DNA from 3 places in the Kitasatospora sp. NPDC040550 genome. Region 3 is predicted to be linked to each of the others. Evidence: riboswitches for the same ligand, from Rfam matches in the RefSeq annotation. Region 3 holds a riboswitch; each other region holds the start of a gene.
The links. A riboswitch is a leader RNA that binds a small molecule or an ion and turns the genes downstream of it on or off. The one in region 3 is predicted to bind S-adenosylmethionine.

Region 1 (10,378 bases), on a different contig from region 3:
ACTGGCCGAGGCCCCCGACCCGGTCCCCGGCTGCCCCGCCGCCCCCACCCCGGGCAAGCACCCGGCGGTGTCCGCCCTCACCGGCCTCTTCCTGCACGCCGGCTGGCTGCACCTGCTGGGCAACCTGCTCTTCCTGTACGTCTTCGGCCCGACCGTCGAACGCCGGGTCGGCCGGGCCAGGTACCTCCTCTTCTACCTGGCCGCCGGCTGCACCGCCTCGTACGGCTTCGCGCTCGCCGAGGCGCACGCGCCCGACTCCACCCGGGTCCTGATCGGCGCCTCGGGCGCGATCTCCGCCGTGCTCGGCGCCTACCTGCGCTTCCACCCGCGGGCCCGGGTGACCACCCTCGTCCCGCTGCTCCTCTTCCTCCCGCTGCGCTTCCCGGCCTGGCTGGTGCTCGGCCTCTGGTTCGCCCTGCAGTGGTGGTCGGTGCACTCGGCCGGGCCCGGGGTGGCCTACCTGGTGCACGTGATCGGCTTCTCGGCGGGCTTCCTGTACGCCTGCACCGTGGTCGGCCACCCCCCGAGACGCCCCGGCTGAGGCCCGATACGCTGGCCGCACCCCATCAAGGAGCCCGAACTGTGATCACCGCCATCGTCCTGATCAAGACCAGTGTCGACCGGATCCCCGAGATCGCCGAGGCCATCGCCGCGATCGAGGGCGTCAGCGAGGTGTACTCGGTGACCGGCGGATACGACCTGGTGGCGATGGTCCGGGTGCGCCGCCACGACGACCTGGCCGAGGTCATCCCGGGCCGGCTCAACAAGGTCCCGGGAGTGGCCCACACCGAGACCCAGATCGCCTTCCGCACCTACTCCCAGCACGACCTGGAAGCGGCCTTCGCCCTCGGCCTGGACGAGTAGGACTCAGCCCGCGCGACGCGTGTCGACGACGCAACGGCCGCCCTCGTTGCGGTAGTTCCACGCCGCGCCGTCCGTGACCAGCTCGCGGACCGCGGCCAGGAAGCGCTCGACGTGCTCGTCCGGGGTGCCGGCCCCGAAGCTCACCCGGATCGCGTTCAGGCTGCGCTCACCGGGCAGCGAGGGCTCGGGCGCCCCGCACTCGGAGGGCGCCGACTCCTCGTCCCCGAGCAGGGTGCGCACCAGCGGGTGCGCGCAGAACAGTCCGTCGCGCACGCCGATGCCGTACTCGGCGGACAGCGCGGCCGAGAAGTGCGAGCTGTTCCAGCCGCGGACGACGAAGGACAGCACGCCCACCCTGGCCGAGCCGGCCCCGAACAGGTTCAGCACCCGGACCTCGGGGATCTCCGCCAGCCCCGCCGTCAACCGCTCGACCAGCTCCCGCTCCCGGGCCTCCAGCGCGTCGAAGCCGGCCTCGGTGAGCGCCCGACAGGCCGAGGCGATCGCGTAGGCGCCGATGACGTTCGGCGAGCCGGCCTCGTGCCGGGCCGGGCCGGTGTGCCACTGCACCGCCACCGAGCCGTCCAGCTCCCGGGCCACCGTCCGGGTCGCCCCGCCGCCGGCCAGGTAGGGCTCGGCCGCGTCCAGCCAGTCGGAGCGCCCGGCCAGCACCCCGGCGCCGAACGGCGCGTACAGCTTGTGGCCGGAGAAGGCGATCCAGTCGACGTCCAGCCCGCGCACCGAGACCCGGTGGTGCGGGGCCAGCTGGGCGGCGTCCAGCACCACCCGGGCGCCGTACCGGTGCGCGGTCTCGGTCAGTTCGGCGACCGGCCACAGCTCGCCGGTCACGTTGGAGGCACCGGTGACGCACAGCAGCTTCGGGCCCTCCGGCGCCGCGGCCAGCGCCTCCTCCAGCGCGGCCACCGCCTCGGCCCGCGAGCGCGGCGCCCGCAGGTAGCCGACCTCCAGCCCGGCGTGGGCCCACGGCAGCAGCGAGGCGTGGTGCTCGGTCTCGAAGGCGAACACCCGGGTGCCGGCCGGGACGGCGGCGGCCAGCAGGTTGAGCGAGTCGGTGGTGGCGCGGGTGAAGACCACCTGGTCGCCCTCGCGCAGGTCGAGGAACTCGGCGACGGTCCGGCGGCTCTGCTCGAACAGGTCGGTGGACAGCTGCGAGAGGTACCCGGCGCCGCGGTGGACGCTGCCGTAGTAGGGGGCGTAGGCGGCGACGTCGTCCCACACCCGCTGGAGCGCCGGCGCGCTGGCCGCGTAGTCGAGCGCCGCGTAGCCGACCTTCTCACCGCTGGCGAGCGGGACCTCGACGTCGTGGCCGAGGACGGCGAGCGGGGCGGTGGTTCCGAGGGAGAGGGACATGAGGATGCACTCCTTCACGGGTAAGGGACCCCGGGAGTGCTGATCGTCCGGTGTCCGCGCTTGTCGCGCGGACGGCTTGTCCGGCGACCCGGTCCTCACCCAGGGCACCCCGCCACGGACGGAGGGTTGCCGGACAGCCAGCTGGGGCTTGACGCTGTCACTCATGACCTGGCGAAGACTCTAGGTCGGGTACGTCGGACGGTCAAACAGGCATCCACCATCCGGACAGCACTCTCGGCGCGCAGCCGAAGGGCCCGTGTCGACGAACCGACACGGGCCCTCAACTACCGCCTCAGATCCGGCTGGTGGCCTCCGACCAGCGCCGCAGCAGGTCCTGCGCCCGGCCGGAGTCGATCGCCTCGGCCGCCCGCACCATGCCCGCCGCGAGCTGCTCCGCCAGCGGGGCGTCGCCCAGGTCCAGCGCGACCAGCGCCGCCGCCGTGTTCAGCAGGACGGCGTCCCGCACCGGCCCGCGCTCCCCGGCCAGCAGCCGGCGGGCGACCTCGGCGTTGTACGCGGCGTCGGCCCCGCGCAGCGCCTCGATGCCGACCAGCTCGATGCCGACGTCCCGCGGATCGAACGTGGTCTCGGTGACCGCGCCGTCGCGCACCACCCAGACCCGCGAGGTGGTGGTGATGGTCAGCTCGTCCAGCCCGTCGTCGCCGCGGAAGACCAGCGCGGTCGCCCCGCGCCGGGCGAGCACCCCGGCGATCAGCCCGGCCAGCCGGGTGTCGAAGCAGCCGATCGCGTGCGAGGTGACCTTCGCCGGGTTGGTCAGCGGGCCGAGGATGTTGAAGGCGGTGGGCACCCCGAGGTCACGCCGCGCGGTGGCGGCGTGCCGCATCGAGGGGTGGAACTTCGCCGCGAAGCAGAAGGTGAGCCCGACCTCCTCGGCCACCTGGGCCACCCGCCGGGAGGAGAGGTCCAGCGCCACCCCGAGCTTCTCCAGCACGTCCGAGGAGCCGCTGGACGAGGAGGCCGCCCGGTTGCCGTGCTTGACCACCTTGGCCCCGGCCGCCGCGGCGACGATCGCCGACATGGTCGAGATGTTGACGGTCTTCGCCCGGTCCCCGCCGGTGCCGACGATGTCCACCGCCGGGCCGGGGATGTCCAGCGGCTCGGCGTGGTCGTACATGGCGTCCACCAGGCCGGCGATCTCGTCGACCGTCTCGCCCTTGGCCCGCAGCGCCACCATGAACCCGGCCACCTGGACGGGGGACGCCTCGCCGCTCATGATCCGGTCCATCGCCCACGCGGTGGACGAGCGGTCGAGGTCCTCCCCCTTCAACAGGGCCGCCAGCAGGTCCGGCCAGGTGCGGACCACCTGCGCGGGGTCGGTACCACCGTTCGCAGGGTTCACGTTCACCATGGCTGACTCCAGCTGTTGTCGGTTCCCCCGCACCGGGGGACGTCCGTACGGATGGAGCCAGCCTATCGAGCGGCGGGGCGCCCACGGCGCCGTCGTCTCCAGTACTGAGACGGCACCGCTCAACGCGCGGCCGGGGCCCGCTTCGCCAGCCGGGCCCGCAGCAGGGTGGCGACCGCCTCGGCCAGCGCCACCGGTTCGACCGGGTGGGAGATCGCGGCATCGGCCCGGCTCCAGGCGGCGAGCCAGGAGTCCTGCGGCCGGCCGATCAGCACCAGCACCGGCGGGCACCCGTAGATCTCGTCCTTGAGCTGGCGCCCGAGGCCGAGGCCGCCGGCCGGCACCGCCTCGCCGTCCAGCACGCAGAGGTCGACGCCACCCTTCTCCAACGCCTTGAGCACCGCGGGGGTGGTCGCGCATTCGAGGTAGGACAGCTCCGGAAGATCCTCGGCGGGGCGACGGCCGAGCGCCGTCAGCACCTGCTCGCGGGTGTTGCGGTCGTCGCTGTAGACGAGGACGGTGAGCGTCTCGTCGGTCGTGTACGCCATGGACCCTGCTCCCTCAAGTGTGATCCGGACCACGTTCACCTGATCCGGATGCTACTCCCGTTTCCCCCGTCGCCGGTCCCCCTCGCGCACGTTCCCCCTCAAGCCGCCGCGCCCGTGGCTCACCCGCTCGGAGGACGGCCCGTCACCCGGACCCTCCCGGTCCACCCGGACGGCCGATGCGGCATCCCGTCCCCTTACGGCAGGACACTGGGCCGACCGTGCAACGACGCGCCGGGCAACGGGGTCGCGGGCCCCTCCGAGGAACCGTCAGAAAAGGGACACGCCGCTGCTCAGCCTCCGTCCGGACCCCCCGTCGCCCTTCAAGGGGGCATACCGCACGCACCGGACACTCCGAGGGACACCCCCCGACGTGAAGACGGAATAAGGGACCGACATAATGTCCGTCGTGGCGACAGCAACAGCAACAGAAACCGGGCACGCGCACGGATCGGTCAATCGACCGAACATGGTCAGCGTCGGAACGATCGTCTGGCTCAGTTCCGAGCTGATGTTCTTCGCGGCCCTCTTCGCGATGTACTTCACGCTCCGCTCCGTCAAGGGAGCCGAGTTCTGGGCCGAGAAGGCGCACGCCCTCAACGTGACGTTCTCCTCGGTCAACACCACGATCCTGGTGCTCTCCTCGCTCACCTGCCAGCTCGGCGTGTTCGCCGCCGAGCGCGGTGACGTGAAGAAGCTCCGCGGGTGGTTTGCCCTCACGTTCTTCATGGGCGCGATCTTCATCGGCGGCCAGGTCTACGAGTACACCGAGCTGGTCAAGAACGACGGCCTCTCGCTGTCCTCGGACCCGTACGGCACGGTGTTCTACCTGACCACCGGCTTCCACGGTCTGCACGTGACGGGCGGTCTGATCGCCTTCCTGCTGGTCCTGGGACGGACGTACGCAGCCAAGCGCTTCACGCACGAGCAGGCCACCGCCGCGATCGTCGTGTCCTACTACTGGCACTTCGTCGACGTCGTGTGGATCGGCCTGTTCGCGACCATCTACCTGATCAAGTAACCAGCTGATCAGGTCGCTGGCCACCGGCAGCGGCCCCCGCCCTCACCGGCGACGGGCCGCTTCTGCCGGTGCCGACGCTCCCACCGACCGACCGCGCGCGCAGCCTTGGACAGGCAACCTCGTGCCGGCCAGACCGGCCGCCGGGTGCACCCACCAGTCGACCAGATCCTGACACCGGGGTTATTCCGTGAAAAAGCTCTCCGCACGACGGCGCCACCCATTGGCGGCGCTGGTCGTCCTACTTCTCGCCCTGGCGGCAACCGGGGGGCTGTACGCCGCGTTCGCGCCCGCCGACAAGGCGCAGGCCGACGTCGCCGCGCAGTCGCTCGCGATCGATGAGGGCAAGAAGCTCTTCGCCGTGGGCTGCTCCTCCTGCCACGGCCTGAACGGCCAGGGCGGCAGCGACGGTCCGAGCCTGGTCGGCGTGGGCTCCGCCGCTGTCGACTTCCAGGTCGGCACCGGTCGCATGCCGGCCCAGCAGCCCGGTGCCCAGGTGCCGCGCAAGAAGGCCATCTACAGCCAGAGCGAGATCGACCAGCTCGCCGCGTTCGTCCAGTCCCTCGGCCCCGGCCCGATCACGCCGGACGCGAAGCAGTACACCTCGACCGACCCGGACGACATCTCCAAGGGTGGCGAGCTGTTCCGCACCAACTGCGCCCAGTGCCACAACTTCGCCGGCCAGGGCGGTGCCCTGACGAAGGGCAAGTACGCCCCGTCGCTGGAGGGCGTGGACGCCAAGCACATCTACGAGGCCATGCAGACCGGCCCGCAGAACATGCCGTCGTTCCCGGACAGCACCATGCCCGAGGAGCAGAAGAAGCAGATCGTGGCCTTCGTCCGCCACACCACCAACGATGAGCCCAACCCCGGCGGTCTCACCCTGGGCAGCCTCGGTCCGGTGACCGAGGGTCTGTTCGGCTGGATCTTCGGCCTCGGCACGCTCATCGCGGTCGCGATCTGGGTCGCCGCCCACACCACCAAGGCCAAGAAGTCATGAGCCACGACATGTCAGAAGAGAAGCTCCCGGAGCCGCACGGCTCCGCCGGCGAGGTGGCCGACCACGGCAACCCGTTCGCCGACCCGGGCCTGCCGGCCCACGAGCCCCGTCGCACCGACATCGACGAGCAGGCCGCCAAGCGGGCCGAGCGTCAGGTCTCGCTGATGTTCGTGGTCTCGATGCTCGCGACGATCGGCTTCATCGCCTCGTACGTGGCCATCGACCCGGACAAGATCGTCTACATCTTCCCGCTGGGCCACGTCAGCGCGCTGAACTTCGCGCTCGGCCTGACCCTGGGCGTCGCGCTGTTCATGATCGGCGCGGGCGCGGTCCACTGGGCCCGCACCCTGATGTCGGACGTCGAGCTGCCGGCCGAGCGTCACCCGATCGAGGCCGACGACGAGGTCCGCAACGACGTCATCGAGCAGTTCAAGACCGGTGCCGCCGAGTCCGGCTTCGGCCGCCGCAAGATGATCCGCAACACCCTCATCGGGTCGATGGCGCTGGTCCCGCTCTCCGGCGTGGTCCTGCTCCGTGACCTGGGCCCGCTGCCGGAGAAGAAGCTCCAGGAGACGGGCTGGAAGGAGGCCACCCCGGCCAAGCCGCTGCAGCTCGTCAACATGAGCACCATGCAGCCGATGAAGCCCGAGGACCTCGTGATCGGCTCGCTGACCTTCGCGATGCCGGAGGGGCTCACCACCCACGACGAGGACTTCCAGCAGCGCATCGCCAAGGACGCCCTGATGCTGGTGCGCATCGCGCCGGAGGACATCAAGGACGACAAGTCCAAGGAGCTGGGCTTCGAGGGCATCCTCGCCTACTCCAAGATCTGCACCCACGTCGGCTGCCCGATCAGCCTGTACGAGCAGCAGACCCACCACGCGCTCTGCCCCTGCCACCAGTCGACCTTCGACCTGGCGGACGGCGCGCGCGTCATCTTCGGCCCGGCCGGCCACCCGCTGCCGCAGCTGAAGATCACCACTGACGACAAGGGCAACCTGATCGCCACCGGCGACTTCGAGAAGCCTGTCGGCCCGAGCTTCTGGGAGCGTGCTCGATGAGTAGCGCGAGCAGCACCAAGACCGGTGCCGCCAAGCCCTCCAGCACGCGCGCGAACCCCGCCAACAAGTGGGAGTCCGCGGCTGACTGGACGGACGGCCGGCTGGGGATCTACTCCCTCGCCAAGGCCAACCTGCGCAAGATCTTCCCGGACCACTGGTCCTTCATGCTGGGCGAGATCTGCCTCTACACCTTCGTCATCATCATCCTGACCGGTGTCTACCTGACGCTGTTCTTCAAGCCGTCGATGGCCGAGGTCGTCTACAACGGCTCGTACGTGCCGCTCAAGGGCATCGGGATGTCCGAGGCGTACGCCTCGACGGTGGACATCAGCTTCGAGATCCGCGGCGGTCTGCTGATCCGCCAGATCCACCACTGGGCCGCCCTGGTCTTCGTGGCCGCGATGCTCGTGCACATGATGCGCGTGTTCTTCACGGGCGCGTTCCGCAAGCCCCGCGAGATCAACTGGGTCTTCGGCTTCCTGCTGCTGGTCCTCGGCATGTTCGACGGCTTCTTCGGCTACTCGCTGCCGGACGACCTGCTGTCGGGCACCGGTATCCGCTTCATGGAAGGCGCGATCCTCGCGGTCCCGCTGGTCGGCACCTACATCCAGATGTTCCTGTTCGGGGGCGAGTTCCCCGGCCACGACATCGTGCCGCGGTTCTTCACCATCCACGTCCTGCTGATCCCGGGCATCATGCTCGGCCTGCTGGTCGCGCACCTGATCCTGGTCTTCTACCACAAGCACACCCAGTGGGCGGGCCCGGGCAAGACCGAGAAGAACGTCGTCGGCATGCCGCTGATGCCGGTCTACATGGCCAAGGCCGGTGGCTTCTTCTTCCTGGTCTTCGGCATCATCGCCGCCATCTCGGCGATCGCCACGATCAACCCGATCTGGGCGTACGGCCCGTACCGTCCGGACCAGGTGTCGACCGACGCCCAGCCCGACTGGTACATGGGCTTCTCCGAGGGTCTGATCCGCGTCATGCCGGGCTGGGAGATCAGCCTGTGGGGCCACACCCTGAACCTGGGTGTCTTCGTCCCGCTGATGATCTTCCCGCTGGTCCTGGTCGCGATCGCGGTCTACCCGTTCATCGAGGGCTGGATCACCGGCGACAAGCGCGAGCACCACATCCTGGACCGCCCGCGCAACGCCCCGGTCCGCACCGCCCTGGGTGCCGCCTGGATCAGCCTGTACCTGGTGCTGCTGGTCGGTGGTGGCAACGACCTGTTCGCCACCCACCTGCACCTGTCGATCAACTCGATCACCTACTTCGTGCGCGCCGGCTTCTTCCTGGTGCCGGTCATCACCTTCATCGTCACCAAGCGCTGGTGCCTCGGCCTCCAGCGCCGCGACAAGGAGAAGGTGCTGCACGGCCGCGAGACCGGCGTCATCAAGCGCCTGCCGCACGGTGAGTTCATCGAGGTGCACGCCCAGCTGCCCGCGAAGGACCTGCACACCCTCACGGCGCACGAGCAGAACCAGCCGGTCGAGCTGCCGGCCCAGACGGACGAGAACGGCGTGGCCCGCAAGGCCGGCGCCCTCACCCGCACCCGGGCCAAGCTCTCCCGCGGCTTCTACGGCGAGGGCAGCCAGATCCCCAAGCCCACCGCCGAGGAGCACCACGAGATCACCAGCGGCCACGGCCACCACTGATCCCGTACGCGCCCGCGTCATCCCGAGGGCCGCTGACCAGAGTTCATCTGGTCGGCGGCCCTCGGGCTTTGCCCTCATCCGCCAGCCCCGCACCCGCCGCGCCCCAGGAGCCACCCGTGCAGCTGTCCGTCGACCCCGCCGCCGCCACTCCCCCGTACGAGCAGATCCGCGCCCAGATCGCCGAGCGGGCCCGCTCCGGCGCGCTGCCGACCGGACTGCGGCTGCCCACCGTCCGGGCCCTGGCCGAGGAGCTGGGGCTGGCCGCCGGAACGGTCGCCCGGGCCTACAAGGAGCTGGAGGCGGACGGCGTGGTGGAGACCCACGGCCGGCGCGGCACCCTGATCGCGGCCACCGGGGACGCCGCCCACCGGCTGGGCGCCGAGGCCGCCGCCGAGTACGCCGAACGCGCGAGCCGGCTGGGCCTGTCCCACCCGGACGCCCTGGCCGCCGTGGTCACCGCGCTGGGCCTGGCCTACCCCGAGGCCTGAGGGCCCGCCCGAGCCACCGGGCGGGCCCAGGAGGCGCCTTAGACCTCGGGCCGCATCATCCCCGCGGCGGGGGCCTGGCCGGCCGGGACGGTGGTGCTGAGGGGCTGTCCGAGGGCGCTGTGCTTGACCCAGTCCGTCCAGGAGACGTTCCAGTCCCCGAAGCCGTTGCCGAAGGGCTCCATGGTGGCGCCGCGGCTGTTCACCACCGTCACCAGGTCCCCCACCCGGGTGTTGTCGTAGAACCACTTGGCGTTGTCGGTGCTCATCCCGGTACAGCCGTGGCTGACGTTCTCGTAGCCCTGCGAGCCGACCGACCAGGGCGCCGCGTGGACGTACTCGCCGCTCCAGGTCACCCGGGTGGCCCACAGCACGTCGAGGTCGTAGGCCTCGGAGCTGCCGGCCGCTATGCCGATCGTCTCGCCGTTCATCCGGACGGAGCGCTCCTGGCCGAGCACCACCTTGATGCCGTTGCGGGTGTCGAAGCCGGGCTTGCCGGTGGTGACCGGGACGGTCCGGACCGCCTCGCCGTCACGCTTGAGGGTGAGTTCGTGGGCGGCCGCGTCGATCACCGACTCGACCCGCTCGCCGATCCGCAGCCGCAGCGCGCTGCGGTCGCCGCCGTAGAGGCCGTCCGAGATCCGGCTGCCGGTGCCGTCGAAGGCCAGCGAGACGGTCGTGCCGGTCGGCCAGTAGTCCTCCGGACGGAAGTGCAGGTTCTTGTCGTCCACCCAGTACCAGGCGCCGGTGACAGCCGGCTGGGAGGCCACGGTCAGCGCCCGTTCGACCTCCTGGCGGGCCTGGGGGTCCTTCACCGCCTCGGAGAGCTGCACGGTGAGCGGCTGGCCCACCCCGTAGACGCCGCTGCCCGAGGAGTCCGGGCCGAGCTTGGCGGTGAGCAGGCGCTGGGCGGCCAGGGTGGAGAAGTTCTGGGTGGTGTCGCCGCGCCCGTTCCGGCCGTCGTCGGCGGAGATCCGCACGGCGTACGCGGTGTTCGCCTTCAACCGGCCGGTGGT
Region 2 (10,378 bases), on a different contig from region 3:
ACGGCCACGCCGCCGGCCAGCTTGGCGAGGCGCTCCTGGAGCTTCTCGCGGTCGTAGTCCGAGTCGCTGTTCTCGATCTCGGCGCGGATCTGGTTCACGCGGCCGGCGACCTGGTCGCTGTCGCCGCCACCGTCGACGATGGTGGTCTCGTCCTTGGTGATGACCACCTTGCGGGCGGTGCCCAGCAGGTCGATGCCGGCGTTCTCCAGCTTGAGGCCGACCTCCTCGGAGATCACGGTGCCACCGGTGAGGATGGCGATGTCGCCGAGCATGGCCTTGCGGCGGTCGCCGAAGCCCGGGGCCTTGACGGCGACGGACTTGAAGGTGCCGCGGATCTTGTTCACGACCAGGGTCGACAGGGCCTCGCCCTCGACGTCCTCGGCGATGATGACGAGCGGCTTGCCGCTCTGCATGACCTTCTCCAGCAGCGGGAGCAGGTCCTTGACCGAGCCGATCTTGGAGTTGGCGATGAGGATGTACGGGTCCTCGAACGTCGCCTCCATGCGCTCCAGGTCGGTGGCGAAGTAGGCGGAGATGTAGCCCTTGTCGAAGCGCATGCCCTCGGTGAGCTCGAGCTCCAGACCGAAGGTGTTGCTCTCCTCGACGGTGATGACGCCTTCCTTGCCGACCTTGTCCATGGCCTCGGCGATGAGCTCGCCGATCTGGGTGTCGGCGGCGGAGATGGAGGCGGTGGAGGCGATCTGCTCCTTGGTCTCCACGTCCTTGGCCTGGGCCAGCAGCTGGTCCGAGACGGCGGCGACGGCCTTCTCGATGCCGCGCTTGAGGGCCATCGGGTTGGCGCCGGCGGCGACGTTGCGCAGACCCTCGCGAACCAGGGCCTGGGCGAGCACGGTGGCGGTGGTGGTGCCGTCACCCGCGACGTCGTCCGTCTTCTTGGCGACCTCCTTGACGAGCTCCGCGCCGATCTTCTCGTAGGGGTCCTCGAGCTCGATCTCCTTGGCGATGGAGACACCGTCGTTGGTGATCGTGGGGGCGCCCCACTTCTTCTCCAGCACGACGTTGCGACCCTTGGGGCCGAGCGTGACCTTCACTGCGTCGGCGAGCTGGTTCATGCCACGCTCAAGGCCGCGGCGAGCTTCCTCATCAAAGGCGATGATCTTGGCCATCAGAAGTGGTCCTCCGGGACACGGTCGACTGCTCGGACCAAGGGGTGCCCGCGACGGACGGCCCTGGTGCGCGGAGGTCCATTCCCCTACCGCTCCCGGGGGCCTCACCGACCCGGTCCGCTGTCACTCTCACACTGTGAGTGCTAACGCCAATGATTAGCACTCCGGGTGGTCGAGTGCAAGCCCAATGGCCGACCCGCGAGCCGCCGTCCACCCCCGGACGGTCCGGCGCGGGAACGCGAACGGGCCCGTACGACGCGTGTCGTACGGGCCCGCCGAGAAGCGAGTGGTCACCAGCCGTGGGCCGCGCCGAGCTCCTGGGTGCCGGAAGAGGTCAGACCGCCGCGCGGACCATGTCCGCCTGCGGGCCCTTCTGTCCCTGGGAGATCTCGAACTCGACCCGCTGGCCCTCCTCGAGGGTGCGGTAGCCGTCCATCTGGATCGCGCTGTAGTGGACGAAGACGTCCGCACCACCGTCGACCGCGATGAAGCCGTAGCCCTTCTCCGCGTTGAACCACTTGACGGTGCCCTGAGCCATTCCGAACTCCCCTAGTGCTGTGCTGGCCCTTCACGGGCCAGCAGGTCGCGGGCCCGGGTCTGGTTTGAAGGCCGGCCCGGGGAACCCCCCCTGAGCGCAGCCGTGCACGCCGCAATCGTCCGCACGGGGGCGCCGGACGGCTTCCGTGAGCGGTTGATTACGTCGACCGCCGCTGAATGTATCCGGATCGACGCCCTCTGCAACAGGGTCAGCCGCCGGGAATTCCGCAGCCCCGTCAAGAGACAAGAGCGAACAAACCGGGAGGAAATCGGCAATTAGCGCCGGACATAGCGGACGAATTACTCAAATGCCTGCAGGAATTCTGACATCTGCCTGACATGTTTCACGGACCCGGCCCCGGGCCGGTCTCAGCGTCCGGACGAGCTCCGGTGAAGCGCCCACTGCCGGAAGGGGAAGCTCTGTTCCCAGCAGAGCCACACTCTACTCCGACTCTGACCGAAAATATTCCCGCCGAAATGCCGGCGGCCGCCCGCACGCACGGAGAGTGGAATTCCGTACGCGCGGACGGCCGGGAAGCGGCGGGAACGGCTCAGCAGCCGCCGGCCACCGCCGGAATGATCGAAACGCTCGCACCGTCCGCGATCCCGGTCGCCAGACCCTCGGCGAACCGCACGTCGTCGTCGTTCACGTACACGTTGACGAAGCGGCGCAGCTTGCCGGTGTCGTCCAGGATCCGGGCCGCGATGCCCGCGTGGTTCCGCTCCAGGTCGGCGATGACATCGCCCAGGGTGGCCCCCTCGGCGATCACCTCGGCCGCGCCGCCGGTGTAGGTGCGCAGGATGGTGGGGATGCGGACGTTGGCGCTCATGACTCTCCTAGCGGGGTGGGGGGGTGGATCAGGCGGACGCGAGGCCGGCGGCGTGGAAGGAGTCCAGCGTCGGGCGGATGACGGCGGTCATGCCCGCCTCGGAGACGGCGTCCAGGGTCTTGAGGCCGTCCCCGGTGTTGATCGCGACGGTCTCCTTGGCCGGGTCCAGCCGGCCGGTCTCCACGAGCTTCTTCAACACACCGATGGTCACCCCGCCCGCGGTCTCGGCGAAGATCCCCTCGGTCCGGGCCAGCAGCCGGATCGCCGCCACCACCTCCGCGTCCGTGACGTCCTCCACCGCACCGCCGGTCCGGCGGGCGATGTCCAGCACGTACGGACCGTCCGCCGGGTTGCCGATCGCCAGCGACTTGGCGATGGTGTCCGGCTTCACCGGCCGGATCACGTCCCGGCCGGCCTTGAACGCCGCCGAGACCGGCGAGCAGCCCTCCGCCTGGGCGCCGAAGATCCGGTACGGCCGGTCCTCCACCAGACCCAGCTTGATCAGCTCCTGCAGACCCTTGTCGATCTTCGTCAGCTGCGAACCCGAGGCGATCGGGATGACGATCTGCTCCGGCAGCCGCCAGCCGAGCTGCTCGCAGATCTCGTAGGCCAGCGTCTTGGAGCCCTCGCCGTAGTACGGCCGCAGGTTGACGTTGACGAAACCCCAGCCCTCGCCGGCCGGGTCCCCGATCAGCTCCGAGCAGAACCGGTTCACGTCGTCGTAGTTGCCCTCGATGCCGACCAGCTCACCGCCGTACACCCCGGCCATCACGACCTTGCCCTGCTCCAGGTCGTGCGGGATGAACACGCAGGATCGGAACCCGGCCCGGGCCGCGGCCGCGCCCACCGCACCGGCCAGGTTGCCGGTCGAGGAGCAGGACAGCGTGGTGTAGCCGAACGCCCGGGCCGCCTCGATCGCGCAGGCCACCACCCGGTCCTTGAACGAGTGCGTCGGGTTGCCCGAGTCGTCCTTGACGTGCAGCTGGGCGGTGAACCCGAGCTCCCGGCCCAGGTTGTCCGCCTTCACCAGCGGGGTCCAGCCGGGGTTCAGGTTGGGCTTCGAGGCGACATCGGCCGGCACCGGCAGCAGCGGCGCGTACCGCCAGATGGACGCGGGGCCGGACTCGATCCGCTTGCGCAGCTCCTCGGCGCGCTCGCTGCCGAACTCGTAGGCGATCTCCAGCGGCCCGAAGCACTCCACACAGGCGAAGCTGGGGCCGAGCGGGAAGCGGGTCCCGCACTCCCGACAGGACAGGGCGGCGGCGGGGCCGAGGTCGACGGAAACGGGTGCGACAGTGTCGATAGCCATGATGGCGGAGGCCTCTCTCCTCATCTTCCCCGCGGCGCGGTCGCGCCACAGGCCGGAATTGGCACCTGTCCCGCCGGGGCCTGTCGACGACAGCCGAGCGAGAAGGTTGCCGGGACGTCAACGGGCCGTTCCCTCAGTCCCTCTGGATGAGCTTGTGAAATTGTGGTGGTGCGCAGCGGCGACCCCGGCGTGCAAAGGTCCGACCGCTGTACGAAGACTGTATCCGAAGGCGTCAACCCTGAACGGGACCGTCCGCCAAGCGAGATGACCCGTCCCACCCGATCCCGCCGAGGAGAGTCACCGTGCCCGCCGAACCGACCCACGCCCTCCTCCCGCAGGCGGCGTCCTGGCTCCGCCGCCGCTCGTGGAGCGCGGCCGAGCGGCCGGTCGACGCCCTCCTCGCCGCCAAACGGCGCACCGGCCGGACGGTCAGCGTCGTCCTCCCCGCCCTCGACGAGGAAGCCACCGTCGGCGACATCGTCCGCACCGTCCGGCGCGAGCTCATGGACCGGATCCCGCTCGTCGACGAACTCGTCGTGGTCGACTCCGGCTCCACCGACGCCACCGCCGCCGTCGCCGCCGAGGCCGGCGCCCGGGTGGAACACCGCGACCGGATCCTCCCCCGGCTGCCCGCCGTCCCCGGCAAGGGCGAGGTGCTCTGGCGCTCGCTGCTGGTCACCCGCGGCGACATCGTCTGCTTCATCGACGCCGACCTGCGCGAGTTCGACCCGGCCTTCGTCTCCGGCATCGTCGGCCCGCTGCTCACCGACCCCGACATCCACCTGGTCAAGGCCATGTACGACCGCCCCCTGGAAGTGGCGATCAGCGGCTCCGCCGCGGGGGACCCCGGCGCGATCGTCCCCACCGGCGGCGGCCGGGTCACCGAACTCGTCGCCCGCCCCCTGCTCAACCTCCACTGGCCCGAACTCGCCGGCTTCGTCCAGCCCCTCGGCGGCGAGTACGCGGCCCGCCGCTCACTGCTCGAACGACTGCCCTTCCCCACCGGCTACGGCGTCGAGCTCGGCCTCCTGGTCGACGCCCTCGACCTGGTCGGCCTCGACGCCCTGGCCCAGGTCGACGTCGGCGTCCGGCACCATCGCCACCAGGACGGCCAGGCCCTCGGCCGGATGGCCGCCACCATCTACCGCACCGCCCTGGAACGCCTCGACCGCTCCCACCGCCTCAAGGCCTCCGCCGACCTCGTCCACCCCCACCTCACCCAGTTCACCCGCGACCCGCACACCCGCGCCTTCACCGCCCACACCCACCCCGTGACGGCCCTGGAACGCCCCCCGATGCACACCGTCCCGGAATACGCCACCCGCCGCTGACGGGTTTGCCACCGGGACCCCCCGGCAACATCCCAACCATGGGCGATCTCACGACCGAACGTTCGAGTGCGACCGGAACCGCCCCCGTCCTGGTGGCCTCCAACCGTGGACCGGTGTCCTTCGGCACCGCCGACGACGGCACGCTGACCCTGCGCCGCGGCGGCGGGGGGCTGGTCTCCGGCCTGTCCGCGATCGACGACCCCACCGCCGTCTGGGTCTGCGCCGCCCTGGGCGACGCCGACCGCAGAGCAGCCGGGGAGGCCCCCGACGGCCGCCTCGACCTCGCCGGGCACGACGTCGGCGGACAGGCCGTACGGATGCTCGACATCGACCCGGAGACCTTCGCCCGCGCCTACAACGGCGTCGCCAACTCCACCCTCTGGTTCGTCCACCACCTGCTCTACGCGACCCCCACCGCGCCCTCCTTCGACGCCGACTTCCGCACCGAATGGGCCGCCTACCAGGCGTACAACGCGGCGTTCGCCACCGCCCTCGCCGCCGAGGCCGCCCCGGGAGCCGCCGTCCTGGTCCAGGACTACCACCTCTCCCTCACCCCGGCGCTGCTCCGCCAAGCCCGCCCCGACCTGCGGATCGGCCACTTCTCCCACACCCCGTGGGCCCCGCCCGAGTACTACCGGCTGCTCCCGGACGACGTCGCCCGGGCCGTCCTGACCGGCATCCTCGGCGCCGACCGGGCCGGCTTCCTCACCGAACGCTGGGCCCGCGCCTTCGCCGCCTGCTGCGAGGACCTCCTCGGCGCCGTCTTCGACCCGGCCGCCCTCACCGTCACCCACGAGGGCCGCACCACCCAGCTGGGCGTGCACGCCCTCGGCGCCGACGCCGACTTCCTGCGCGAACGCGCCCACCGCCCCGACGTCGACGAGCGCCTCGCCGCCCTCCGCACCGCCGTCGGCGACCGCCGCACGATCGTCCGGGTCGACCGCACCGAGCTGAGCAAGAACATCGTCCGCGGCCTCCAGGCCTACCGGCACCTGCTCCGCACCCGGCCCGAGTGGCACGACCGGGTGGTCCACATCGCCTTCGCCTACCCGTCCCGCACCGACCTCGCCGAGTACCGCGACTACACGGCCGCGGTCCAGGAACTCGCCGAGGCCGTCAACGCCGAGTTCGCCACCCCCACCTGGCAACCGCTGATCCTGCACGTCAACGACGACTTCCCGCGTTCCCTGGCCGCCTACCGGCTCGCCGACGTGGCCCTCGTCAACCCGATCCGGGACGGCATGAACCTGGTCGCCAAGGAGGTCCCGGTGGTCTCCGACCACGGCTGCGCCCTCGTCCTCTCCCGCGAGGCCGGCGCCCACGCCGAACTCGGCGACGACGCCCTCACCGTCAACCCGTACGACGTCATCGCCACCGCCGAGGCCCTGCACACCGGCCTCACCATGAGCCCCGAGGAACGCGCCGACCGCACCAAGCGCCTCGCCGCCGCCGCCACCGCGCTCCCCCCGCAGCAGTGGTTCCTCGACCAGCTCAACGCCCTCTGAGGGCCTCCCCCAGAGCCTCCAACAGCTCCACCACCCCCTCGGGCCCGTCGACCACCACATCCGCCAGGTCGGCGAGCTCCCGCACCGGCGCGTCCCCCACCGCGCCGGCGCACACCAACAACCCCGCCAGCCCCGCCCCCCGCAACTCCTCCACCGCCCGGAACGCCGCCACGTCCCCCAGGTCGTCCCCCGCGTACAGCACCGACCGCGCCCCGCGCTCCCGCAGGAACCCCGTCAGCGCCGCCCCCTTGTCCACCCCCGGCGGCCGCAGCTCCAGCACCAACCGCCCGGGCTCCACCACCAGCCCGTACTCCCCCGCCAACTCCGCCACCGGGCCGCGCAACGACTCCAGCACCCGCTCCGGCTCCGCCGTCCGCCGCGTGTGCACCGCCACCGAGCGCCCCTTGTCCTCCACCCACGTCCCCTCGGGCGCCCCCACCCGCTCCAACACCCCCGGCAACGCGCCCCGCACCCCCGCCACCCCCGGATGCACCGCCGGCGCCGAGAGCTCCCCCGCCTCCCACCGCTCGGCCCCGTAGTGCCCCAGCACCACCAGCCCCGGCACCCCGGCGAACCCCCCGTACTCCGCCGCCACCCCCGCCGGCCGCCCGGTCACCACCACGACGGCCCCCACCACCGCCGCCAACCCCCGCAACGCCCCCACCACCCCCGGATGCGCCCGCGCCCGCGAGGGATCCGCCACGATCGGCGCCAACGTCCCGTCGAAGTCCAGAGCGACCACCGCATCACCGGGCGCCGCCAGAATCGCCCGCAACCCGTCCCGCCCGGCCTCGGTCGCCGGCTTCACCATCTCGTCAAGACCCATACCGACACCCATACCCCACCCCCGCCCCCGCACCCCCAGCACAAACCCACCCCCACCGACCCACCCACCCTCCCGAAAGCCCACCCCCACACCAAAGCCCCGCGCAGCGGCCCCCTTCACCGAGCCCCGCGCCGCCCCTCCCGCACCCGCCGCAACCGATTCACCAGCACCGGCGCGAACGCCAGCGCCTCCTCCCGGTCCAACAACCCGTTCAGCACCTGGTAGTACCGCGTGGAGGAGAGCCCCAGCTCCTCCCGGATCGCCCGCTCCTTGGCCCCGGCCGTCCGCCACTGCCGCCCCTCCAGCGCCAGCACCGCCCGGTCCCGCTCACTCAGTTCACCCGGCTCGCCCACCACGCACCACCTCCGCACAGCCCCCGACGGACCTACGAAGTGTCATTCTCGGACGCACCCCCGACACACTCTGCCCCCCACCCCGGCGCCCCCGCCCGGCTAGCGTCACCCCCATGACCAGCTTCGCCGTCCACATCCCCAGCGCCGACCTCGACCCCGAGCCGCTCGACCCGTCCCAGATCGTCTCCGGCACCCCCGAGGTCACCGGAAAGGTCCTCGCCGAGTCCCCCGACGGCCGCCAGCTGCGCGGCATCTGGCAGATCACCCCGGGCGTGGTCACCGACGTCGAGGCCGACGAGATGTTCGTGGTGCTGAGCGGCCGGGCCACCATCGAGGTCGAGGGCGGCCCGACCCTGTCCGTCGGCCCCGGCGACTGCGCCGTCCTGCGCGAGGGCGACCGCACCACCTGGACGGTCCACGAGACCCTCCGCAAGGCCTACGCGATCACGCTCCCCTGACCCCGGAGGCCCCCCGCCCCGGGGGGCCTCACTGCTTCCGGACCCGGCCCGCTTCCTTCATCGCCGCGTCCTGCAACCCCTGCAGCACCTGCTTCGGGTCCCCGGTCACCGCCTGCCCGATCCCCGTCTTGATCCGGTTGCTGACCTCACCCCAGGCCGGGTCCCCGAACGGGTAGAAGCTGGCGTTGGTCAGCCCCACCGCGAACTGCTTGAGGTCCTCGTGCCTGGGGTCCGAGGACATCTGGTTGAAGGCGTCCTGGGTCACCGGCAGCAGGTTGTACTGCTCGTCGAACTTGAGCTGGTAGTCCTTGGTGTAGACGAAGGACAGGAACTTCTTGATCTCGTTCTTGTGCCCGTTGGCCTTGAACGCCATCATCCAGTCCGCGACGCCGAGGCTCCCGGTCCGCCCCACGCCGTCCTTCTTCGGGATGGCCGCCGTCCCGAAGTCGATCTTCCCGGCGGACGCCATCCGCAGCAGGGTCGGGTGCCCGTTGAGCATCGCGACCTTCCCGGAGGCGAAGTCCTGGAACACCGGCGTGCGGTTCATCTTGCCCGGGTCCGGGTACGTCAGCCCGGTGCCGACCAAGTTGCTCTTGAGCCAGTTGAAGGTCGCCTGGTTCTGGTCGCTGTCGATGGTGTAGTTGCCGACGTCGTCCGAGAGCGAGCCGCCCCCGCTCAGCGTCCACAGCATCGACTCGGCCGGCGCCTCCTCGGGCCCCAGCGGCAGCCCGTACGGGGTCACCCCGGGGACCTTGGCCTTGATCTTCTCGGCCGCGGCCCGCAGCTCGTTCCAGGTGGTCGGCGGCTGGGTGATCCCGGCCTGCTTGAAGATCGCCTTGTTGTAGAAGAGCACCCGCGAGGAGGAGACGAAGGGGATCCCGTACTGGGTCCCCAGCACCTGTCCGGCGTGCGAGAAGTTGTCCATGAACTTGGCCTGGGTGTCCATCGAGAGGACGTCCGCGGCCGCGTACAGCCGGTCCGCCGCGACCTGCTCGGCGAAGCCGCCGGTCTGCAGCAGGTCGGGCGACTTCCCGGCCGCGATCATGTCGTCGACCTTCTTGCCGATGTCGGTCCAGCTGTCCACCTCGACCTGGACCTTGATGCCGGGGTTGGCCGCCTCGAAGGCCTTGGAGACCTCGTCCCAGTAGTGCTTGGAACTGGTCTCGGCGTTCTCCCCGTAGTCCGCGGCGACCAGTTTGAGCGTGACCGGCCCGTCGCCCTGCCCGCTGCACGCGCTGACCGTGGTGAGCACCAGTGCTCCGGCCAACGCCGTACCGAGCACACGGAGGGAAACGTGGGCGCGCCTGTCCAACGCGGGTACCGCCTTCAAAAAGAACTGCAGCCGGACGAGGGAATCCGGCAGGGGGGAGCGCCACACTCCCAAACCGCTCGCACACTGGTCCACACCACTCGCCCTCACCCGTCGAGTAGTTACCGAAGTGCCCTGGTTCATTGCACGATGCGCAACAACAGGCGAACGGAGGCCCTCGGCCGGACTCCGGGGCACAAAGCCCCGCACACCGCCGCAGCCGAGACAAAGCTCACCCAGTATGGACCAGACCAATCCGACAACTGGACTAGACCTCTTCGACCCGACCAAGGGAAACTGTCCTCCGTGAAGCACGTCATCGCACTCGATGTAGGCGGCACCGGCATGAAGGCCGCGCTGCTCGCCCAGGACGGCTCCGTGCTGTTCGAAGCACGCCGACCGACCGGGCGGGAACACGGCACCGACGCCGTCGTCGCCGCCATCCTCGGCTTCGCCGCCGACCTCGCCGACGAAGGCCGCGCCCGCTTCGGGCACGCCCCGCTGGCGGCCGGCGTGGCCGTGCCCGGCACGATCGACGAGAAGAACGGGATCGCGGTCTTCTCCGCCAACCTCGGCTGGCGCGACCTCCCGCTGCGCACGCTGCTCAGCGAGCGCCTCGGCGGCCTGCCGGTGGCCCTCGGCCACGACGTGCGCTCCGGCGGCCTCGCCGAGGGCCGGCTCGGAGCCGGCCGCGGCGTCGACCGCTTCCTGTTCATCGCTCTCGGCACCGGCATCGCCGGCGCCATCGGCATCGACGGCCGGATCGAGGCCGGCGCGCACGGCTACGGCGGCG
Region 3 (10,378 bases):
CGCCGCGGGTGCGGCGTGGGAGGACTGCCGCGGGCGGCGCCGCCGTCGGCGATCACGGCATCCACCCAGCGGAGCCGGAGCACGTCGGCCAGCACCCCGGCGCCCTCCGGCGGCAGTTCCACGCATCGCTGGGCGCAGTACACCTCGGCGTCCAGCGGGAGGTCGGGCCGGTCGCCGTCCGTCCAGAGGAACGGCAGACTGTCCACGAACACCACCGGTACCCCGCACACCCGCAGTGCGTTCGCCAGCCCGCCGTCCAGCACCACCAGTGCCGCCTGCACCCGCTGCGCCCGGACGATCCGGCCCAGCTCCTGGTCGGACCGCTCGTCCGGGAGGTCGAACCAGCGCTCCACCGGTTGTTCGTCGAGCAGCGGTCTGCCCAGCCCGGAGGCCAGGCCGATGAACCTCAACCGCTCGCCGCCGCGGGCCCGGAGGGCGGACAGCACCGCGCTCAACTTCCCCGAGCTGCCCCAGCCGAACTCCACCCCGGCGACGGCGACCGTCGTGGCCGCCGCCCTCGTGGCCCCCGCTCTCGTGATAGCCGTCCTCGCCCGCATCCCTGTCAACTCCCCCGCCCGTACCGGATCTTCTGTCGCTCCGTATTCGTACCAGGAGCTCGGAGAAGGGGCGGTTCGACTGCCTACGGAAAAGCGAGAGCTAACCACCCCGAAAGGTGAAGTTCTCGTCCGGCACATTGACGGACGGGGGGATCGACGGGCCGGTGGACGGCCGGCCGGTCGGCGGCTTCGCGACCGGCCGCACCCTGGGGGGGTGTCGTCAGGCCGGGTGGTGGTCGGGGACGGCGTTCAGCTCGATGCCGTGTTCGAGCAGGGCCTTCATCGCGCACAGGGCGGTGGTGAAGCCGCCGACGGTGTCGTTCACCCAGCGGACGGTGTCGTCCCCCGAGCCCTGGAAGCCGGTCTCGGTGGCCTCGACGAAGGTGGTCTGCGGCGTGCGCGGGGTGAACCGCAGCTCGACCGTGGTCGGCTGCTCGTAGTTGCCCCATTCGAAACGGATCAGCCGCCCCTCCCGCACCTCCTGGACGCTGACGTCGGCCGATGCCCCGTAGGTCTCCCACTCCCAGCGCACCTCGGCCCCCGCGACCATGGGCCCGCTGCTCCTGCTGTACCAGAACCGGGACGTGGCGGCCGGATCGGCGAAGGCCCGGAAGGCCTCCGCGGCGGGCGCGCGCACCAGCATGCAGGCGTACGCGGCGGGGGCGTGGGTGAGGTGCCGGTTCTCCGTCGACATGGTCAGGCTCCTCCATGGGGCTGTTCCGGTGGTCGTGACGCGTCGTCACGACCGGTTCGCGACTCCCGCTCCGCCGCCTCGGCGACGCGCTTGATGTGCGCCAGTCTGCGGTCCCAGTCGGCGGCGAGCGAGGCCATCCAGCGCGCCGTGGTGTCGAGCGCCGCGGGCCGCACCGTGTAGCGCACCTCGCGCCCGACGCGGCCGCTGCTCACCAGCCCGGCGGCGTCCAGGGCGGCGAGGTGCTTGACCACGGCCTGGCGCGAGACGGGAAGGTGCCGGGCGAGCGTCGTCGCGGTGGCCTCGCCCTGTGCGGCGATCAGTTCGAGCAGTCGGCGTCGGGTGGGGTCGGCCAGGGCCGCGAGTACGGTGTCGACCGACTCGACGGCGCCGTGGGGTTCGTCGGTCACGCGGCGGGCTGTTCGGCGCGCGTCCTGAGCGCGTCGAGCTCCTGGCGCCAGCCGCCGGTGTTGTCCTCGACTGCCTTGCCGCGCAGTTCCTCGGACCCGGCCAGTGTCGCGAAGCCGCTCTCGACCACGCGCAGCCGCGTCCTGCCGTCCTCCGGGGTCAGGGTGAACTCGACGAGGGTGCTGTTGTCCTCGCGCAGTTCCTCCCCGGGGAACGCGCTGGCCCAGCGGTAGGCCAGGTAGGTCGGCGGTTCGACCTTCTCCACGCGTACCGGGAAGTCGCCGTACTCCGGGTTCCTGGCCACCAGTTTCTCGCCCTCCCTGGCCACGGTGCCGGGCAGGCTCGCCTTGTCGGCGACCCAGAAACCGGGCTCGGCCACCAGGGACCAGACCCGCTCCAGGGGCGCCGCGATCAGGGTCTCGCGTTCGATCCGGTCCCCGCTCATGAGGGGGCTCCTTCCCGTGCGGACAGTGGGTGCAACTCCAGAGTTGCACGTCGCCCAGCCAGGTGCAACCCGAGGGTTGCACCTCGCGCGGTTCGTCGTCGAGGGTCCCGGCCTCGCCCTGTCGCAGCCGGCTACCGCCCGGGGGTGGCCTCCTCGATGGCCGCCAGCAGGCGGGCGTGGACGGCGGTGGCGGCCGCGCGGGTCGCCGGGTCCGCGTCCTTCAACAGCGGGGTGATCAGCTCGGCGGCCGCGGCGAGGACCGGCACGGGCACCGTCGCCTCGCGCAGGTGGAGGAGCTGGGAGGCGGCCCGCTCGCCGGGCGTGGCCAGGGTGCGGGCGTCGGGGATGAGGGCGGTGAGGCCCCGGGGGAGCGGCTGAGTGCTGGTCACCCGCCCCATTCTTCCGCGCCCCGGCCGTCGCCGATCACCACGGCCGGTCGGCACATCCGGTCACCACGGCCGATCGGTGGCGGCCGCGCAGGCGGGCCTCGGTCGCGATAACTCCTGGTCGGGAGAAGCGCTCGATGCCATTCTGTGCGAATGTCTGATGAATCGCATGAAGAGCGTGATGCTTCGATACCCGCCACGGAGGCGGCTCCGCCCGAGCCCGCGCGGGAGCCCCGACTCCGGTCCTGGAAGGCCCCGGCGGTGTTCGCGGTCGTCGGACTCGTGGTCGGCGCCGGCGCCGTCGGGCTGGCCTGGGGCGTGTCCGGGCCCGGGGACGACGAGCCGTTCACGCTGGTGGGCCAGGCGCGGATCAATACCTCCGATCCCACCAAGTCGGGCCCCTGCAGCGGGGCCACGGGCCTCGACGACGTCGGCAAGGACGCCCTGGTGACCGTCCGCGACTCGGCGGGCCGGGTGGTCGCGACCGGCGCCCTGGGGCAGGGCGAGTACCAGGACTCCGCCTGCCGGTTCCCGATCGTGCTGCCCGGCGTGCCGGGTGGTTCGGACTCCTACTCGGTGCAGGTCCTCTGGCACCCGAGGGCGAAGGTCACGAACGAGCAGGCGCGGACGGGGAGTCTGGTGGTCTCTCTCAACTGATCGGTCCCGCGTGGCGTTCGGGGCGGTGGCGTCAGTCCTCGAAGACCCGCTTCAACTTCCCGAGTGCGGACTCGATCTCCGCCATGTCCGTGGCCGAGAGCTTCGCGACGTAGGCGTCGTGGAGCTCCCGTTCGTACCGGAGCACGGTCTGCCGGTAGGCCGTGCCGCGGGCCTCCAGGCGGAAGACGTGGACGCGTCCGTCCTGGGGGCTGCGCTGCCGGGAGAGGTAGCCGTCCTTCTCCAGGCGCGCCAGGTGCTGGCTGACGGCGCCCTTGGACACGCCGAGGCGCTCGGCCAGGTCCTTGGGGGTGACGTCCGGGTCGGCCACGATCCGCCCGAGCACGAGGTGCTGCTGGGCGGTGAGCCCGAAGTCGTCGTAGCGGGGCCCGTGCCGTTCCGAGAGGAGCCGCAGGTCCGTGAAGAGCTGGTCGAGCCGGGCACCGCGGGCGTGCAGGTCGGCGCCGTCGGGTCTTTCGCCGGTGTCCATCGGGCTGGTCACTCCGTGGTCGGCGGCTGCTCGGCGGCGCGGCTGCGCCTCCTGAGTCCCAGGCGGGACCTGACGGCCCGGACGGCTTCCTTCCCGACGCCCGCCATGCCGATGAGGGCGCTCGTCTCGGCGACCACGAGCGTCCCGCCGAAGGCGGCGGCCTTGGTGCCGGAGTCCAGCGGGAGGAAGAGGATGACGAGGACGGCCACGTAGGTCAGGGCGCTCAGGATGAGGAGTGCGATGCCGATCCTGAACCTGAGCGGCTTCTTCGGGGGTGCTGAGGTCGCCGGGGTCGCAGTCATGGAAATAGTTTAGGAATCTAAATCATCCGTGGTCAAGGACCCCGATGGGCGCAGGAGTGCGGGGAGGTCGGGAAAGGTTTGGCGGGGCGCCGGGGAAGTCTTGTATCGTTCTTCGCGAATCATCCAGAGGGGTGGAGGGACCGGCCCTACGAAGCCCCGGCAACTCCCCGTTCGACCCGGCGTCCGAAGTACGCGCCGTGCCGTCCGGGGTCAGTGCCAACTCCGGCCTGTCGCCAACGTGGCGCGGGGAAGATGAGGAGACACGGTGCTCTCAGTGCTGTCCTTCGCCCGGGCGCTTCCCGCCCCGGCCCTTTCGCGTACCCGTTTCGTGCTCGGCGCAGGCGATCTGCTGTTCCCGCAGGCCTGTCCCCGCTGACCACCCCGCTCCCACCCCAACGGAGCGCCCGTGAGCCGTACCCACCCGTCGCTCACGGGATCTGAGACTGGAGTACCCGTCCATGGAGAACACGAGCGGCGTCGGCGTGCTCGACAAGATCACCTCGATCCTCGGCACCCTGGAGGCCGGCCCGGCCACCTTGGCCGGGCTGGTCGACGCCACCGGCCTGGCCCGGCCGACCGCGCATCGGATCGCCGTCGCACTGGAGCACCACCGGCTGCTCGGCCGGGACCTCCAGGGCCGGTTCGTCCTCGGCCCGCGGCTCGCCGAACTCTCGGCGGCGGCCGGTGAGGACCGCCTGCTGGCCGCGGCCGGCACGGTCCTCACCCACCTGCGCGACGTCACCGGCGAGACCGCCCAGCTGTACCGCCGGCAGGGCGAGGTCCGGATCTGCGTGGCGGCCGCCGAACGCCTCTTCGGCCTGCGGGACACCGTGCCGGTCGGCCTCGCGCTGCCGATGAAGGTCGGGTCCGCCGCCCAGGTCCTGCTGGCCTGGGAGGAGCCCGAGCGGCTCCACCGCGGGCTCCAGGGCGCCCGGTTCACCGCCACCGCGCTGAGCGGGGTGCGGCGCCGGGGGTGGGCCCAGTCGATCGGCGAGCGCGAGCCCGGCGTCGCCTCCGTCTCCGCGCCGGTGCGCGGCCCGGCCGGGCGGGTGGTGGCCGCCGTCTCGGTCTCGGGGCCGATCGAACGGCTCAGTCGGCACCCGGGTGCCCGCCTCTCCCAGGCCGTCATCGAGGCGGCGGGCCACCTCACCGACGCGCTGCACCGGCCCTGACCGGGCCGCCGGTCCGGGTCGGACCTGAGTGCTCGGGGCCAGCGGCCGCCGGTCCGTCCAGGGCGACCGGGCCGGCGGCCGCCGGTGGGTCAGCGCCGCAGGTGTTGCGCGGCGCGCGGGCCGACGGCGGGCGCCCCGGTGCGCGCCGCTCGGGCGGTGGGCGCGGCCGCGCCCGGGCTGCGCAGGGTGTCCGGCCGGAAGCGGCCGCTGTACACGTCGGTGGAGTTCGACGGGGCGCCGCCGTTGGCGGTCACCAGCACCGGGCGGATCAGGCGGCCGTCGGCGATCAGGGCCTGGTAGTCGCCGAGGAAGTGGCCCCCGGCGTACGGCGCCTGGAGCCAGTCGAAGACCGGCGAGATCTGCCGCTCGACCGGACTGTTCTCGCCGCCGCGCGGGAAGCTGAGCAGCCAGGCGGCGGTGGGCAGCGTGGAGGTGTCGCCCGGGGTGAGGTAGCGCAGGTCGTAGTAGCTGACGGCGACGGTGCCGTCGGCCGTCACGGCGATGGAGGGGGTGAACGCCGGTGCGCCCGGGGCCTGGTTGAGCCGGGTCGGGCCGCTCCAGGTCCGGCCGCCGTCCGTGGAGTGCACCAGCTGGATCGCGTCGTACCTGCCGCCGGTGGACTCCGAGCCCTCGTAGGCGAGGTACAGCTCACCGGTCTGCGGGTCGATCGCCACGCTGGGCAGACCGGCGCCGGCCCGGAGGGACTTGGTGGCGTCGGCGGGCGCGTTCGGGTGGACCTCGGGGACGGAGGTGTCGGCGGCGACCCGGACCGGCCGGCTCCAGGTGCGGCCCTGGTCGGTGGAGCTGACCATGCCGAAGTGCACGTCGCTGACGGTGGTGGCGGTCGCGTCGGTGAAGGTGATCCAGTCGAAGAAGTCGTACAGCGTGTCGGTGCGCGGGTCGACCACGATCTGGTTGCCGATGGTCTGGGTGTTCGGCGTCGTGGCGGTGGTCACGAAGGGCTTCGCCGGGGACCAGGTCCGGCCGTGGTCCCGGGTGACGGACAGGTAGCCCGGCCCGTCGAAGACCGGGGTCGGGCCGGCGGCCTGGTCCACCCGGTCCCAGACCTGGTAGGCCACGCCCGGGTGCACGGGGTCGGCGGTGACGGCGTTCTTGTCGTCGGTGATCGCCGGGTCGTCGTCGCCGATCAGCTCGGTGACGTGCTGCCAGCTGCGCCCGCCGTCGGTGGAGGTGGCGGCGGCCACCGCGCTGCGCGGCGTGGTGGCGTCGAAGACCAGGGCACTGGCGTACGCGGTGCCGTCGGGGCCGAAGCTCACCCAGCCGTCGGAGGCCCGCTGGTAGGCCAGCCCGCCCGGCGCGCAGTGGGTGAAGGGCAGGGCCGTCTGGGTGAAGTGCACGCCGTCCGTGGTGTAGCTGGAACTCAGGCCCCGGGCACCGCCGTTGGACCAGCGGTCCTGCTGGTAGATGGTGATCGTGTTCGCCGGGTCCAGCGGGTTGGCGGCGGCGTACGGCTCGTCCTCCGCACCCGGGTGGTTGGTGCCGTCGCCGTCCGCCGCGAGGTCGCAGGAAGCGTACGGATCGCCGGGTGAGATCACGGCCAGCGGTGCGCCGGGCGAGGCGTCGGGCGGGTTCGTGCCGTCCGTGGCCGCACCGGCCGGGGTACCGGCGGCGACGGCGGCGAGGAGGAGCACCGCGGTCGCGGTGGCGAGCGGTGCCCTGGTGCGGAACTGCATGGAGACCCCCATGGTCGTCGGCGGGAGGTGCCTGGTGTCCTGGGTGGTGCTGCGCTGTGCTCTGCTCCGGTGCCGAACCGGGGTCGGCACCCGGTTGGCCGCCGGGAACGCCCGGTCGGTCGGCCGCGATGCCCGGGCGGTCGGCTGCGGTGCCCGGTCGGTCGGCCGCGCGAGTCTAGCCAGCGGCAGGGGGCGCGCCAACGGTCCGCGCGCGCTCCTTACCGAGTCCGTACCATCGGCCGCCGCCCCGCCCTGACCTGTGGTTATCCGTTCGCACCCCGGCCGCGGCCCGGTCGGTCGACCACTCGGGCGCCCGTCCTGCGGATACTCGGTTTCCCGCGTCGTACCCCCGGACCGTGTGGTGCGCCTACTGCCCGCTCTCCCACAGGGCGCGGCGGACGGTTCGCAGGGCGGTGGCCGACTGTTCCCAGCCGTGCCACCAGAACAGCCCGCCGTCCTGGCTGGCCTCGGTGGCGAGTGCGGTCAGGTCGGCCCAGGGGCCGGGCGGGATGCCGAACCGGGGCCGGGCGGCGAGCCGTCGGGCCGCCTCGGCCCCGACCGGGACCATGCCGACCAGGGGGAACGGTGTGCCGTCCACGGTCCGGCCGGTGCCGTGCAGCATCGGGTGCAGGGTGATCGGGTCGAGCAGCAGGGTGAGCTCGGCGCCGGGTACCGGGGACGGGCCGCCCTGCCAGCCGAGGCGCCGACCGCTCGACTCGGCCTTGGGGACGGGTCGTCCGTCGAGGGTGACCCCGTCCGCCGCGATCCGCAGCTGGGCACCGGCATCCGGCCGGGACGGCAGCCGCAGCCGGTAGTCCCCGTACAGACAGGGTGGGACGTCCGGCAGCGGTCGGTCGAAGGGGACGGTGACCGCGTCCACCTCGAAGCCCGTCGGGCCGAGCAGCACCGCCGCGGTGACGGCTTCGCCGTCGACGGTGACGCGCAGGCGCGGGAGCGCGCCGGGGGCGTCGGACACCACGTCCACCCGCACGCCCTCGGCCTGGTAGCCACCCACCAGGTCGGCGAGCGGCGGGGTCTCCGGCAGCGGGTACTCCGTCAGGCGGACAGTGCGGGCGACGGAGCCTGCCGCCTCGTCGGCACCGGCAGCGCTGACGGTGCCGACAAGGCGGCGCCGCCCGTCCCGGCCGAACTCGGTGCGCAGCTCGCCGCCGCTGCCGTCCGGCTCGCGCCAGCGCAGCACGCCGCGCTCGTAGCGCGGGTCGGCGATCCGGCGGCCGTCGACGTGGACCCGGTGCCGGGGCGGGTCGGTCGCGCGGCCCAGGACGTAGACGGACAGCTCGCCGTCCGCCGTGCCGTACAGGCCCGTCCAGGGGTAGAGGGCGTCGGCCAGGACGGAGTCCAGGTCCTGGCGGAGCGACGGTCGGCCCGTGATGCCGTCCCGCAGCAGTGCGCGTGCCTCGGACTTGCGGGTGAGCAGGGTGCGCAGCCGCCGTGCGGCCTCCGGGGCGGGCCGGTGCCGTACGCCTCGGGCGGCGACCTGGAGGGCGAGGTCCTCGCGCCGGGACAGCAGGGCGCGTTCGGCCGCGCCGAGCTCCGGCGGTGCCCAGGCGGCGACGGCGGCCTCGGGCTCGCGGACGTAGCGTTCGCGCAGGGCGCTGTCCTCGCCGAGGGCGAGGACGAAGCGGGCGCCGGGCGTGTCCTCCTGCCAGTGGTACGCGGCCGGGATGCGGAAGTCGGCGAAGCCGTCGAGGGCGGCGAGTTCGCGCGGGCCGTACTCGTCGATGGTGCGCAGCGGCCCGTCGGGCGGCCGGACGGTCTGGCCGGGCTGGAGCAGGCCGAGGCGGCGCAGCACCTGCGGGTCGGCCGGTGCGGCGGCGGTGGGGGCCAGGTACCAGGTGGAGGCGCTGGTGACGGTGCGCTGCACGGCCGGGTCGCGCAGGGCGGTGACGGTGTGCTCGGCGGTGACGGGTTCGAGGCCGCGGTAGCGGGCGCCGATGTAGTTGACCACGGTGTGGTCCGGTCCGTAGACCTCCTCCAGCCGGTCCAGCAGGACGGGCAGGTGCCGGTTGGTGAATCCGGCGCGCCGGTAGTCGAGTTCACCGACGATGCCGACCTGCCAGAGCACCAGGTGCAGGCTCGGGTCGATGCGCCGGCCGCGGATCAGCAGGTCGGAGGCCTCGAAGGTCTGCATGCCGGGGGTGCTCGGGTCCACCCCGAGGTCGGCGCAGAGCACGTCCAGGGCGCTGATGCCGGGCCGCATCACGGCGCGGTGCCCCTCCCGGCGGGCGATCCGGACGGCGCGGTGGGAGGAGAGCACGAAGATGCCCGGGTGGCCGTAGAAGACCGCGGCCACCCGCCGACCGGCGCGGACGAAGTGCAGGACGGCCTCGGACATCTGGACGTACGTCAGGTAGCGGTCTTTGGCGTCGTCGTAGAGGACACCGAGGTCGTAGGCGTCAGGGCGCCAGGCGTTGATCCGGACGACGGTGGCCGGGTCCGCCACGCAGTGGAAGACGTGGTCGGCCTCGCGGAGCAGGCGCTCGTCGGCCCGGGTGAACCCGGCCGCCTCGATGCCCGAGCCGAGCACCGTCAACTCGCCCTTTTCGCGGCCGGATTCACCGCCGGGCGGGCCGGCGGCGGCGATCGCACGGGTCAGGTCCGCCCACCGTTCCTGGTGTTCGCGCCAGGACGGGAACCGGTCGAAGGGGCGGCTGTAGCGGTGTGCGGGAGGGGAGTCGACGTCCATGCGCGCGGCGCGGGCCTCAGACCGTGTCGCGGGCGTCGGTGGCCCCGGCGACCACGGGGGTGAGCTGAGGCGTCGCCGCGTCCACCAGCAGCGGCGGGTCGAGCTGCACGTAGGTCTGGACGACCTGCGGGGCCGGCACGGCCGAGTCCGGGTCGTCGAGGTCGAAGCGGATCTGGATGACCTGCGGCGGCAGCGGATCCATCTGGGTGACCTGCGGCGTCGGTTCCACCGTGTCCGCGAGGGCAGCCGGGTCCGTGGGACCCACGAGCTCCGGGCTGCTGTCCCCGGCCAGGGCGAGGTCGACGTCCACGTCGATGTCCACGACGTCGACGGGCAGACTGCTTGCGGTGAGCGTGATCACGGCGGTCACTCGTCCCCTCGGAGCCACGGTGGAAGGCGAGTTCATGCTACTGACCGGCTGCTCGGCCGAACAGGGGTGGCGACCTCCGCCCCGGGCCCGGCGGCGCTCCGGCCCCGGCCGGCTCCTCGCCCGGAGAGCCGCACCGGCGCACCGGTGTGCCGCCGGTCCCTGCCGCCCGGGAGACCGTCCGTCAGGCAACCGGCCCAGCCCCGCGCGCGCCGGGCGCCCCGGCCTGGTGAGCTGTGCGGGGAGCCCGCCACCGACCGGCCTCCCGGACCGCCCGAAGGAGACCCCGTGCCGGACCCGACGACCTCGTACGCCGACCTGCGCGCCCTGGTGATCAACTGCACCCTCAAGCGCTCCCCGGAGCGCAGCCACACCCAGGGCCTGATCGACGTCAGCACCGGCATCATGGAGCGCCAGGGTGTGCAGGTCGAGGTGCTCAGGGCGGTGGACATCGACATCGCGACGGGCGTCTGGCCTGACATGACGGAGCACGGCTGGGAGACCG

Region 1: it holds a riboswitch for S-adenosylmethionine, as region 3 does, so the genes downstream of both, ACZ58X_RS21865 (aminotransferase class V-fold PLP-dependent enzyme) here and ACZ58X_RS22770 (IclR family transcriptional regulator) in region 3, are expected to answer to the same signal.
Region 2: it holds a riboswitch for S-adenosylmethionine, as region 3 does, so the genes downstream of both, thrC (threonine synthase) here and ACZ58X_RS22770 (IclR family transcriptional regulator) in region 3, are expected to answer to the same signal.

What each region holds. Positions count from the first base shown of each region.
Region 1 is NZ_JBVIWC010000014.1:162,144-172,521, forward strand. It holds gene ACZ58X_RS21855 (rhomboid family intramembrane serine protease) at 1-541, shown strand, start outside; gene ACZ58X_RS21860 (Lrp/AsnC ligand binding domain-containing protein) at 583-864, shown strand; gene ACZ58X_RS21865 (aminotransferase class V-fold PLP-dependent enzyme) at 868-2,232, opposite strand; SAM riboswitch class IV at 2,284-2,401, opposite strand; gene trpD (anthranilate phosphoribosyltransferase) at 2,525-3,601, opposite strand; gene ACZ58X_RS21875 (response regulator) at 3,721-4,146, opposite strand; gene ctaE (aa3-type cytochrome oxidase subunit III) at 4,544-5,164, shown strand; gene qcrC (cytochrome bc1 complex diheme cytochrome c subunit) at 5,352-6,161, shown strand; gene qcrA (cytochrome bc1 complex Rieske iron-sulfur subunit) at 6,170-7,222, shown strand; gene qcrB (cytochrome bc1 complex cytochrome b subunit) at 7,219-8,877, shown strand; gene ACZ58X_RS21900 (GntR family transcriptional regulator) at 8,994-9,365, shown strand; gene ACZ58X_RS21905 (L,D-transpeptidase) at 9,404-10,378, opposite strand, start outside.
Region 2 is NZ_JBVIWC010000008.1:666-11,043, reverse strand. It holds gene groL (chaperonin GroEL) at 1-1,127, opposite strand, end outside; gene ACZ58X_RS13905 (cold-shock protein) at 1,462-1,665, opposite strand; gene ACZ58X_RS13900 (MoaD/ThiS family protein) at 2,216-2,494, opposite strand; gene thrC (threonine synthase) at 2,523-3,803, opposite strand; SAM riboswitch class I at 3,821-3,956, opposite strand; gene ACZ58X_RS13890 (glucosyl-3-phosphoglycerate synthase) at 4,106-5,134, shown strand; gene ACZ58X_RS13885 (alpha,alpha-trehalose-phosphate synthase (UDP-forming)) at 5,173-6,639, shown strand; gene otsB (trehalose-phosphatase) at 6,626-7,465, opposite strand; gene ACZ58X_RS13875 (DUF3263 domain-containing protein) at 7,582-7,818, opposite strand; gene ACZ58X_RS13870 (cupin domain-containing protein) at 7,932-8,276, shown strand; gene ACZ58X_RS13865 (extracellular solute-binding protein) at 8,305-9,543, opposite strand; gene ACZ58X_RS13860 (ROK family protein) at 9,892-10,378, shown strand, end outside.
Region 3 is NZ_JBVIWC010000015.1:123,047-133,424, forward strand. It holds gene ACZ58X_RS22730 (hydroxymethylcytosylglucuronate/cytosylglucuronate synthase) at 1-557, opposite strand, end outside; gene ACZ58X_RS22735 (SRPBCC family protein) at 778-1,251, opposite strand; gene ACZ58X_RS22740 (ArsR/SmtB family transcription factor) at 1,254-1,658, opposite strand; gene ACZ58X_RS22745 (SRPBCC domain-containing protein) at 1,655-2,101, opposite strand; gene ACZ58X_RS22750 (hypothetical protein) at 2,233-2,490, opposite strand; gene ACZ58X_RS22755 (hypothetical protein) at 2,749-3,144, shown strand; gene ACZ58X_RS22760 (MarR family winged helix-turn-helix transcriptional regulator) at 3,176-3,631, opposite strand; gene ACZ58X_RS22765 (transporter suffix domain-containing protein) at 3,640-3,933, opposite strand; SAM riboswitch class I at 4,050-4,192, shown strand; gene ACZ58X_RS22770 (IclR family transcriptional regulator) at 4,392-5,105, shown strand; gene ACZ58X_RS22775 (sialidase family protein) at 5,195-6,799, opposite strand; gene ACZ58X_RS22780 (SAM-dependent methyltransferase) at 7,167-9,506, opposite strand; gene ACZ58X_RS22785 (hypothetical protein) at 9,523-9,876, opposite strand; gene ACZ58X_RS22790 (flavodoxin family protein) at 10,162-10,378, shown strand, end outside.